3 regions of the Paenibacillus sp. FSL H7-0690 genome follow, and region 3 is predicted to be linked to each of the others. Evidence: predicted binding sites of a transcription regulator. Region 3 holds the regulator's gene; each other region holds the start of a gene.
The links. The regulator LexA, encoded in region 3, represses DNA repair genes until DNA is damaged. The targets are predictions, from matches to a motif close to CGAACATATGTTCG.

Region 1: a site for LexA is predicted at 1,249-1,262, ahead of recA (recombinase RecA). Genes of this name have one in related genera too.
Region 2: a site for LexA is predicted at 2,012-2,025, ahead of MHI32_RS22995 (YolD-like family protein). Genes of this name have one in related genera too.

The regions. Positions count from the first base shown of each region.
Region 1 covers NZ_CP150281.1:4,181,955-4,185,466, forward strand. The annotation lists gene MHI32_RS18345 (RecX family transcriptional regulator) at 1-4, opposite strand, end outside; gene recA (recombinase RecA) at 115-1,179, opposite strand; gene MHI32_RS18355 (competence/damage-inducible protein A) at 1,480-2,766, opposite strand; gene pgsA (CDP-diacylglycerol--glycerol-3-phosphate 3-phosphatidyltransferase) at 2,875-3,462, opposite strand.
Region 2 covers NZ_CP150281.1:5,211,397-5,214,908, reverse strand. The annotation lists gene MHI32_RS23010 (glycosyl hydrolase) at 1-611, shown strand, start outside; gene MHI32_RS23005 (PH domain-containing protein) at 684-1,172, opposite strand; gene MHI32_RS23000 (hypothetical protein) at 1,290-1,850, shown strand; gene MHI32_RS22995 (YolD-like family protein) at 2,065-2,400, shown strand; gene MHI32_RS22990 (hypothetical protein) at 2,397-2,561, opposite strand; gene MHI32_RS22985 (M15 family metallopeptidase) at 2,679-3,365, shown strand; gene MHI32_RS22980 (WGxxGxxG-CTERM domain-containing protein) at 3,441-3,512, shown strand, end outside.
Region 3 covers NZ_CP150281.1:3,881,725-3,885,236, reverse strand. The annotation lists gene MHI32_RS17120 (hypothetical protein) at 1-115, opposite strand, end outside; gene MHI32_RS17115 (hypothetical protein) at 338-718, opposite strand; gene MHI32_RS17110 (L,D-transpeptidase) at 868-1,206, opposite strand; gene lexA (transcriptional repressor LexA) at 1,385-2,011, opposite strand; gene MHI32_RS17100 (LysM peptidoglycan-binding domain-containing protein) at 2,263-2,676, shown strand; gene MHI32_RS17095 (DUF896 domain-containing protein) at 2,786-2,995, shown strand; gene MHI32_RS17090 (hypothetical protein) at 3,045-3,512, shown strand, end outside.

The sequences.
Region 1 (3,512 bases), 300 kb from region 3:
CCATAGTTGTTTGTCACCTCGTAGCAATAGATCGGTTATCGTCTTACTTTCGTTACTTGTTAAGAAAAGACACCCTGCAACAATCAATCACAGGGCGTCCTATTGCTTAATATACTATTCGATTTCGAGAAGCAATTTCTCTTCTTCTTCTTGCTCTGCAATAATATCTTCATTCTTCGGCGCAGCAACAATAGTGGATAAATTACTTGCTTCACGGATCTTATTCTCAATAATAAGGGCAATATCCTGATGTTCCTTCAAAAACTGTTTAGCATTCTCACGGCCTTGACCGAGACGCTCGCCTTCGTAGGAATACCATGCACCACTCTTATTCACGATATCCATTTCAGTACCGATATCTACAAGACTTCCCTCTTTGGAAATCCCTTCACCGTACATAATATCAACATCAGCCTGTTTAAAAGGAGGGGCTACTTTATTCTTCACAATCTTGATCTTAGTACGGTTACCAACCACATCGTTCCCCATCTTGATGCTCTCTACGCGACGTACATCTAAACGTACAGAAGAGTAGAATTTCAATGCACGACCACCCGGAGTTGTCTCAGGGTTACCGAACATAACACCGATCTTCTCACGAAGCTGGTTGATAAAGATAGCGATCGTATTGGATTTGCTAATGGCACCAGAAAGCTTACGAAGTGCTTGAGACATCAAGCGAGCCTGCAATCCGACGTGGGAATCACCCATATCGCCTTCAATTTCAGCCTTAGGTACCAAAGCAGCAACGGAGTCAACGACAATAATATCAACGGCTCCACTACGAACGAGTGCTTCGGCGATTTCCAGCGCTTGTTCACCCGTGTCTGGCTGAGAAAGCAGCAACTCATCGATATTTACGCCCAAGTTACGTGCATATTTCGGATCAAGCGCATGCTCGGCATCGATAAATGCAGCTTGTCCGCCTTGTCTTTGCACTTCTGCAATAGCATGAAGAGCAACTGTTGTTTTACCTGAAGATTCCGGTCCATATACTTCAATAATACGTCCCTTTGGAAGTCCGCCTATACCTAACGCAATATCAAGTGCCAAAGATCCGCTAGGTACAACTTCCACTTGCATATGCGTGGATTCTCCCAGTTTCATTACCGAACCTTTACCAAATTGTTTTTCTATTTGACGAAGCGCCATATCAAGCGCTGCACGACGATCTGACAATCAGACCACTTCCTTCACTGTTTATAGTAATATAATAACGTGTTTTTAAGGTCTTGCCAAGCTTTTTTTCGAACATACATTCGTTTTTTTTGTCTTGGGCGTTATTTATCCCTTTTATTGTAAGCCTCCCTCCGGAGATAGAAGTTAATTAAATTCCCCACTTCACCGGACATCAACGACTTATGATCATGAGTAGTCATCGTGATCAAAATCTCTGCAAATATACAAAAAACCGCAGCAAAGAAATCTCAGTGCCACGGTTCTTCCGTATGTGTTTATTATAACTGGGCTAATCTCCCATTACAAGTCTGAACCCTCAAGAGGTGTCTCCACCTTGCGTTCCTCAAGTCTCCGCCACAGACGATACAGCAGAGCCTTTACAGTACGCAACCGGATATTTTCCCGTGTACCTTTAAGATTAAGCTCATAGACCTCTGTCTTACGTCCCCGTTCAGCCAAGCCGATAAATACAAGTCCAACAGGCTTGCGCTCAGAATAACCCGGTCCAGCCACACCCGTAACAGATAAGCCGAAATCGCTGTCTGCAATCATTCTCACTTGGTCAGCCAACACCTCGGCAACTTCTCGACTTACGGCTCCAGGAGCATTGGGTCCCTCCAAATAAGCACTTGGCACATTCAGTAGCTTTTTCTTTAGGTCATTCGAATAGCAGACGATTCCGCCGGCAAACATCGATGCACTGCCTGGAATATTTGTTATGCTCTCCATCAGCAAACCTCCGGTGCAGCTCTCTGCCGCACTTAAGGTCAGGCCGGCATCCGCCATCCAATCCACAATCAATTGCTCCAGCGGCACATCAATGTTCGCATACAAATGTTCCGGCAAAATCTCCTTGATTTGTTGTTCCAGTATCTCCAGCTTTTTTGTAGCTTCATGCTCAGAAGGGGCCTTTGTCGAAATACGAACAGTTACCTCTCCCTCTTTGGCATACGGAGCAATCGTTGGATCAGTCTGACTGCGAATCAGTTCGATGAGCTTGTCCTCCAGCAGTGATTCTCCGATGCCGGCAAATTTGAGCATTTTTGAATAAAGCGGTGTTTCGTTCGTCAAGGCGTGCTGCTGTAGCCACGGTACTGCTTTATCAACGAACATCGGTTTCATCTCACGAGGTGGACCTGGAAGCACAATATAATATTTCTTCTCATGCTCAAAAGCAATCCCAACCGCAAGACCGATTTCATTCGGCAACGGTGTAGTTCCTTCAATTATAAGTGCCTGTTTGCGGTTATTTTCGGTCATAACGATCTTACGATCATCAAAGAAACGTTGTACATGATCCATCGCCAAACGATCAATATGGAGCGTTCTACCTAGCGATGCAGCCAGTGCGTCTTTAGTCAGATCATCCTCAGTGGGGCCAATTCCGCCCGTAAAGATAATAACGTCAGCCCGACTCTGAGCGATCTCGATGGCTTGCTGTAGGCGGCTGCTGTTATCACCGACAACGGTTTGAAAGTATACATCGATCCCGATGGCAGCTAGCTCGATAGACAAAAACTGGGCATTACTATTCACGATTTGACCGAGCAAAAGCTCTGTCCCTACTGCAATAATCTCCGCTTTCATACCTGGCTTTCGCCTCCTCGTTATAATGTAGGTACACTGCTTTTGGATTTCAAAAAAGGTAATAGGTGCTTCACCTATTACCTTTCCTTGTATATCCAGCTTACATGCTTACGCATTATGCAGCTGTAGCAGATCCTTATTCTTCACAAAATAATCAATTCCAGAATAAATAGTGATCAGCGCTGCGGCCCAAATAGCAATATCGTCTACAGGAATACTGACAAATTGAAATGGGAAATTATTCAACAACAGCAGTGAGATCGCAACAATTTGTACAACCGTCTTTATCTTGCCCCATTTGCTGGCGGCAACCACTTTTCCCTCTAGCAATGCAATCTGGCGAAGTCCGGTGACTGCAAACTCACGACTGATGATTACAATAGCAATCCATGAATCGCATCTGCCCAGCTCCACAAGTGAAATCAGAACTGCAGATACCAGCAGTTTGTCCGCAAGTGGATCAAGGAGTTTACCGAGATTGGTGACCATATTATATTTCCTAGCAATGTAGCCGTCTATTCCATCCGTGCTGGCCGCAAGCAAAAAGATTACAGCTGCTACCAAATGATTAACAGATAGCTGAAACGAGCCCCAATGTATCGGTTCTGGATAAAAACTGAAATCCACCAGTAAAAAAAACATCATAATCGGGATCAGGCAAATACGAGCTAGCGTGATGCGGTTGGGCAAATTCACTGAAGTTTTCCTCCCCTAAATCGTTCATACAAATTGCCTAAATCAGGCTA
Region 2 (3,512 bases), 1.3 Mb from region 3:
CGTCTGCTGAACTGTTGTCCAAAACACAGCCCAAATGGTCTTATCAGCTGACCTGGGGGAAACTCCTCTATGAGAAGAATACCGATGCTGTGATAAAAGCTTTTATGAACGATAAAATGGTATTCACACGAGAGGAGTATGCTGCTGAGGCCGCCGCTTTCGCTGCTATCGGGGATAGTGTGCTGGAGAGTGGACTCTGTGGCCAATATTACAATAACATGACGCTTAGCGGCACGCCTGCACTGTTGCGTACGGATGCCAATATTAACTTTTCATGGAGACAAGGTTCGCCTGATCCTGCCATTCGTGTAGATGCGTTCTCTGTGCGGTGGAGTGGGAAGCTGACGGCTGCTTTTAGCGAGGTGTATACCATTTATTCCTACTCTGATGATGGGATACGGGTATGGATTGATGGCGGGCTAGTCATTGATAGTTGGGTGAATCAGAGCGGCCAGGAACGAAAAGGGAGCATAAACCTGATTGCAGGTAAGCCGTATGAAATAAAGGTGGAGTATTATGAGAATGCGGGCGACGCCCGGGTTGTTTTGCAGTGGGAGAGTCCGAGCCAGATCAAGGGGGTTATCCCAGCGGGGGCATTTTATCTTCCATAAAAAGAGTACTTCAAGTGTGCAAGCGCAAGCAAAAAGCCCCGGTTTTCCGGGGCCTTTTTACGTATGAACGTCTTAAATTTGCTCGCGGTAGCTAATGTTGTTGGCGATCTTCTCGTCACGAACGGCTTTGCGCAGAACATCTTTGACGGTTTGGGCATCATGGATTTTTCGAAAAAGAAGCTGAGGCGCTGAGGCATCATCAGAAAATACAGTTAATGATCCAATGCCAAGCATCCGGTCCATGATAGACTGTTTTACGGATAAATCGCGTACGCGCAGCAATTCGATTTCTTCAACATTTTTACCGATAAGTCCGGTCTTTACCATAATACGCTGACTTGTAATGGTATATGAAGTTGTGTTAAGTCCTACGATTCCTTTGAGTCGATCCGAGATGCCGGCAGGTTTGCCTTTCCAGAGGACAACTTCTTGAATGACATGATTATCTACTGCGGGTCGATGAGCGGTTACTGGAGCAGTACCGTCAAGGCTGGTTCCACATTCTCCACAAAATTTAGCGCCCTGCTTGTATTCCGCTCCACAGGTGGTGCAATAAGGCATAAATACTCTCCTTTCCTGATCACAATTAAAATAATTATAACATAACAGTCATTTTACATATATTTCATTTGCGCTTTACACAAACCGACATTATCCTGTTAAGTGGAGGGATAAATAATGAAAAAAGCTTTACTAATAGGAATGCTGATGATGACTGTCATCCTTAGCGCCTGCAGCAATAATTCAACTTCATCGGCACCTGCCACGGAGGAAGAAGTGCAGGAGACCGTGCAAAACTTCTACAATGAAATGTCTAAACTTGAAGAGTCAGGAAAAACTTCTTTAGCGGAGTTCAACGAAGCCATTGCTGGTTATTCAGCAGGAGAACTCACGGACAAGCAGTTGGAGAAGAAAATTAAGCAATTCCAGAGTACCGCAACTGATTTATCGAATCAAGCCGAGAAAGTAAAAATTTCCTCCAGCTTGCCTGAAGACATTCGTAAGTTGCTCGAAGAGTCTAAAGTTGCCTTTGAAAGTGCTTATTCTTTAAAAGAAGAGGCCTCTCAAGGTGCTGATTCCGCAAACGTTACGGCTGAGCAATTTAATGAATTGAATCAGAACGCTGATGTAGCGATGTTATTCGGTATTTCCAAGCTTAACGAGGCAAGAGAAGCAACAGGGCTTATAGACTCCGAAGGTCAGGCTACCTCAGAGTCTGGGGACGTTGTTCAAGAATAAATCAAATCAGGCGCTGCGCAGTTTATCTGTCAGCGTCTTTTTGCTGCGAATTTTAGCTTGGATAGATATACATTAATATACATCTTTTGAATAAAGAGTGACCCTTAAAAAGGTATCTTTTTCCTGATTATTGATTAATATGCGAAGATGCGGATATAATACAAACATACGTTCGTGTTCAGAGGAATAGATATATAATTAAGGAGGGGTTACCATGGGCAAAAAGCTGGAGAAAAACGGGCTGTGGGAAAGCAGCCGCATGATGCTGCCGGAGCATAAGATACGAATTATAAGAGATGAACGGGAAACGCTGCGCCGCATCAAGCCTATTCTGGATGAGCAGAAGCTGGAGGAGATTGAATGTACACTGGCTTTGTCGTTGCGGAGTCATGTACGAGTGACAGTTGTTCTTTTTGACCCTTTTGAAAATACTATGTTAAGTGGTTTTGTGACTTCCATTCACACCCACTCGCGTGAGTTTAAGCTGCAGTGGGCGGAGGAATGGAAGTGGATCGATGTGGATGATATTGTCGAGGTCTACATCGTTTAATGCTGAGAGCCGTTGCCTTCGCTTTTCTCATAAGCGATTAAGGTAACGGTAGGATTACCGGTCAGATGTGCAATGGAAGCTTCAGCATTCCGAATAATTTCCAGTGCTTCTTCCTGTTCACTAAGGGCTGCAACTTTATAGCTATCGCTATGAATATCCATATGTCTCCCACCTTTCGTTAAATATTTTGTCCTTTTTTGTGGAAATCATCCTAAAGGGGACAGGGGTACAGGCAAATAGGGCAGCGTCATCATTGAATATACCAAAGGGGTGATTCTATGCTGACTTTGGAGCAATTGAGGGAAAAATCCGCGGCGCGTCTGGTCGGGCTTCATCCTGTCTTGGCGGCAGGTGCGAATGTTTTGATTCAGCAAAGCCATGCGAGAGGAGTCCCTATCGTTATTACTCAGGGTCTACGGACCATTGCTGAGCAAAATGCTTTGTATGCGCAGGGTAGAAGCAAACCAGGACCGATAGTTACCAACGCTAAAGGCGGTACCAGCTATCATAATTATGGTCTTGCGTTTGATTTTGCGCTTTTGCTGCCGAATGGCACTAGCCTTTCTTGGGATATCAATCGTGATGGTGATAAGGATAAGACAGCAGATTGGCAAGAGGTTGTACAGGAGGCTAAGCGGCTTGGTTTAGAATGGGGCGGGGACTGGACCTCTTTTAAAGATTATTCACATCTGCAAATGACTTTCGGTTTAACTATAGATCAACTTCGGGCAGGTAAACGTCCAACGACGGACCAAGCCAAAGAGGCTTTAAAAAAGATTACCGGAGGGGATGATCAGGTGAACAAAGACGTTACAGTGACCATTAACCTAAACGGCCGCAAGCTTACCGATGGCGTTCTCGATACCGGAACAACCTATGTACCCATACGTGCGCTGGCTGAGGCGCTTGGAGCAAAGGTTACTTATGATGCTGTGACTAAGGCAGTTAATGTAGTAAAAGAGTAAAACCACCATGCATAGACAGTGCCGTCCAAGGGGAAATTATCAGTGATAACTAACCTTAAAGGGAGGCATAACACTGTGAACAAGCTGATAACAAGCCTTGCATGCGGTACTGTATTATCAATGAGTCTAATGGGAGCTAGCTATGCA
Region 3 (3,512 bases):
TAACTAGCTTAGAAATTTCAGATGAAGCAGATAGCGTTTTCAATTTTATAATGGCGGCACTTAGAATTAAAACAACTCCTAAAATAGCAAATAAGTACATCAAGATAATCAGCATATAATCACACCTCCTAGTTATCTCATTAGACTCAAATTGTTGCTTATTGAAAGATATGCCTGAATGATCTCCACTAGTATCTTTTAAAAGGGAAATTCGTGGAATTATAGGATCGGCTTCACGATTAACCCAAAAAAAGCACCCAGAGAAACCTTCCGATTCTGCAAATGATGCAAAATTGGGGGTTGCTGCAAGGGTGCTTTTTAAGGTGATTATGAAAACCTATAGAAAATTGAAGGCAGTGATATGATCGGTATAAACAATCAGCTGTTTGTATTCGATCGGAGTCCCATAACTAGCATAAGGTCTTACAGTAACGTCATTGAGGACAACAAAGTTATAGCTGAAATTTTTATCAGGGTGTTCTGCTCCCAAATAAGATATGTATTCGTCTACAATTACATCATCCATCAAAGATTTTAAATCAAATACATCCTCTTTGTTGGAGACGGTTGGAGAGACGATTCCCTGAATGCTGCCAAAAGAGGTGAGCAAATTCACTTTTTTTCCACTAGCTTGTTCATCATTTAAAAGTAAACCGGACAGCTTACCCAGTGCATCGACTTTAAAATCGACGAGGGTTCTAATTTTTGAATTATTCAAACTAAACACATCCTTTTCAATTTGCAATCCTGTTAACAATATTCGACATATAATCACGAAACTCCTAGTATGCTAATGAAAAAATACTTACTTATGTAATGACCCCCATTTTTAATGTGATTTGGGGGTTGCCGAGCCTCCATTCGAATTTAATTTCTTATCGTTACTCGTGTGCCTATAGGGACAATAGCAGCGAGTGCTAACACATCCTCGTTGTACATCCGGATGCAGCCGTGGGACACCTCTTTCCCAATGGAGGAAGGGTCATTGTTTCCATGAATTCCGTAGTGTGGTTTAGACAGTCCCATCCAAAACACACCGAAGGGACCCCCTGGGTCGGGTTGTTTGTTAATAATAGTGAATTCACCCACTGGGGATTGGGTTAACATCTTACCGATGCCGACAGGGAAACCTCTAATCACAATATCATTGTCCAGAAGATATAACATTCGTTGGGTCAGATCTACAATAATTCGGTAGTTGGGCATTATACGCAACACTCCTTTCTAATTAGGATATGAGCAGAACGCCTAAAGGGTTATTCATAGAAAATGGCCATTTTAGCCACTGGGAACAAATGTTCGTAAGTGGTTGGAAAAGCAAATAAACGTAGAAAAAAGGCTGTTCCGCATATGCGGAACAGCCTTTTATGTTAGAAGTGCATACTTAGTGGATATCTCGAAACAATCCGATGACTCTTCCGAGAATAGTTACGCGATTAAGGCGAAGCGGCTCATAAGCTGGATTCTCCGGCTGAAGCCGTATATGATCACGTTCCTTGTAAAAGGTCTTAACGGTTGCTTCATCTTCTTCGGTCATGGCTACAACGATATCTCCGTTGTCCGCTGTTTGTTGTTGGCGAACAATCACATAGTCACCATTCATAATGCCTGCGTCCACCATACTATCACCCATGACAGACAGCATAAATACTTTGTTGTCACCTACATAGTGAGTAGGAAGTGGGAAGTAGTCTTCGATATTCTCTGTAGCAGTGATAGGTACCCCGGCGGTAACTTTACCTACAACAGGAATCCGTGAGATGGTCTGCGCGAATTGGTGAACATTCTCTGAATCCTCTTGGCCTAGTAATTCTATTGCACGTGGCTTCGTTGGATCTCGACGAATAAGTCCCTTCTTCTCAAGCCGGTCCAAATGACCGTGAACTGTGGAGCTGGAAGCAAGGCCAACAGCTTCTCCAATTTCCCGGACGGAAGGTGGATAACCCTTGCTGCGGACTTCGCTTCGTATAAATTCCAGGATCGCCAGCTGGCGACTTGAAATCTTTGACATTGGAATCAACCCCATATAGTAATGTTTGGGAAAATTATAACATAGAACTACCGTTCGCACAAACATAAGTTCTAACTATTATAAATATAAATCTGCTAGAGTTAAAAAATGGTAGACAAATGATAATAAAATGAACCGCTTGAGTCTCTCGAAAAAAAGAGAACAATTGTTCTGAAATAGTATTGAACAAAACACATGTTCGTGTTATTATAAATTCGAAAGTAAGAACAAGTGTTTGGAGGATGATGATTATGCTAAAATACAGTACATACCGCAGCATCTACGATAAGGCCCCAGTGGTTGAATCTATAGGACATAATGACGTTGCACGTAATTCCGCTAAGGTGAAAGAGATAACGGAACGTTTGCTTGGAGGGATGATTTCGTTGTTCCGTCAAGATTTCTTTATTAAGTTAATATTGATTTTCGTGCTAGTATTATCTGGCCTAACAGTAGTGGGAAATGTATTTGCAGGATCGACGACTATAATGAAGGAAGAGAAGCGGATTGTGGTTGAACGTGGAGATACACTATGGAGTATTGCTCTTAAGAATAAACCAGCTGATATGAAGACAGTTGTTTATATAGAAGGAATTAAACGTTCAAGTGGGATTAAGAGTAGTCAAATTAACGCTGGAGACATACTTACTTTACCTATTTATTAATTTTCTGAGAACATAATAGAATGACCAGTAGAGCTTGCAGGGAGTAGACCTTGACAAGCTCTTTTTCTCATGGCAGAGTTAGAATTAATTTATAGGGGGAGGGAAAGTATTGAATATTGATGAGTTGGTCGCGCGAATTAACGAATTGGCACGCAAACAGAAGAGCGTAGGCCTTAATCAAGAGGAAGTGGCGGAACGCGCCAAGCTTCGTGAAATTTACCTGGGGAATATCCGCAATAACTTCCGAGCACAATTAAATACTATTGAAGTAGTAGATAACGATGAGCATGAACAAGGTAACAAGGGGCTTAAACATTAGCTCGCTGTTCCTTTTCATAGATATTTCAGGATGACTAGGGGGAACGCACATGGCCCGTTCTTGGGAAAGAATGGTTCAACGCAACACACAGCAAATCAACAAGCAAAGAAAGAAACAAGGCAAGGATACGATTTATGCCTCTAAATCTCCTACCCAGAATGCCGAAGTCTTTAAAGGTCGCAACATTGCATTTCCGGTAGTGTTAGTGATACTTGGCACTATGTTTTGGGTAGTTGGTTCTATTGATCAGGCCAAAGGCAATGGCATGCTGGCTAATTGGCTGGGAGTAGTACTGTACTATTTGCTGGCAGCGCTATTGTTCTTCCGTCGTCCGTACTTGAAGGTGGAAAAAGCAAGACTGTCCACTATTAAATTCAATCGCGAACGCGGACTTCCAGCTGCAGATATTGAGAAAATCACCCTTTCGCGTGGAGCTGTAGTCATTAAGCACAAAGGGAAACGTACGAAATGGATTTTCACAAAACTTATGAATCGCTATGATACTAATGCGATGAGT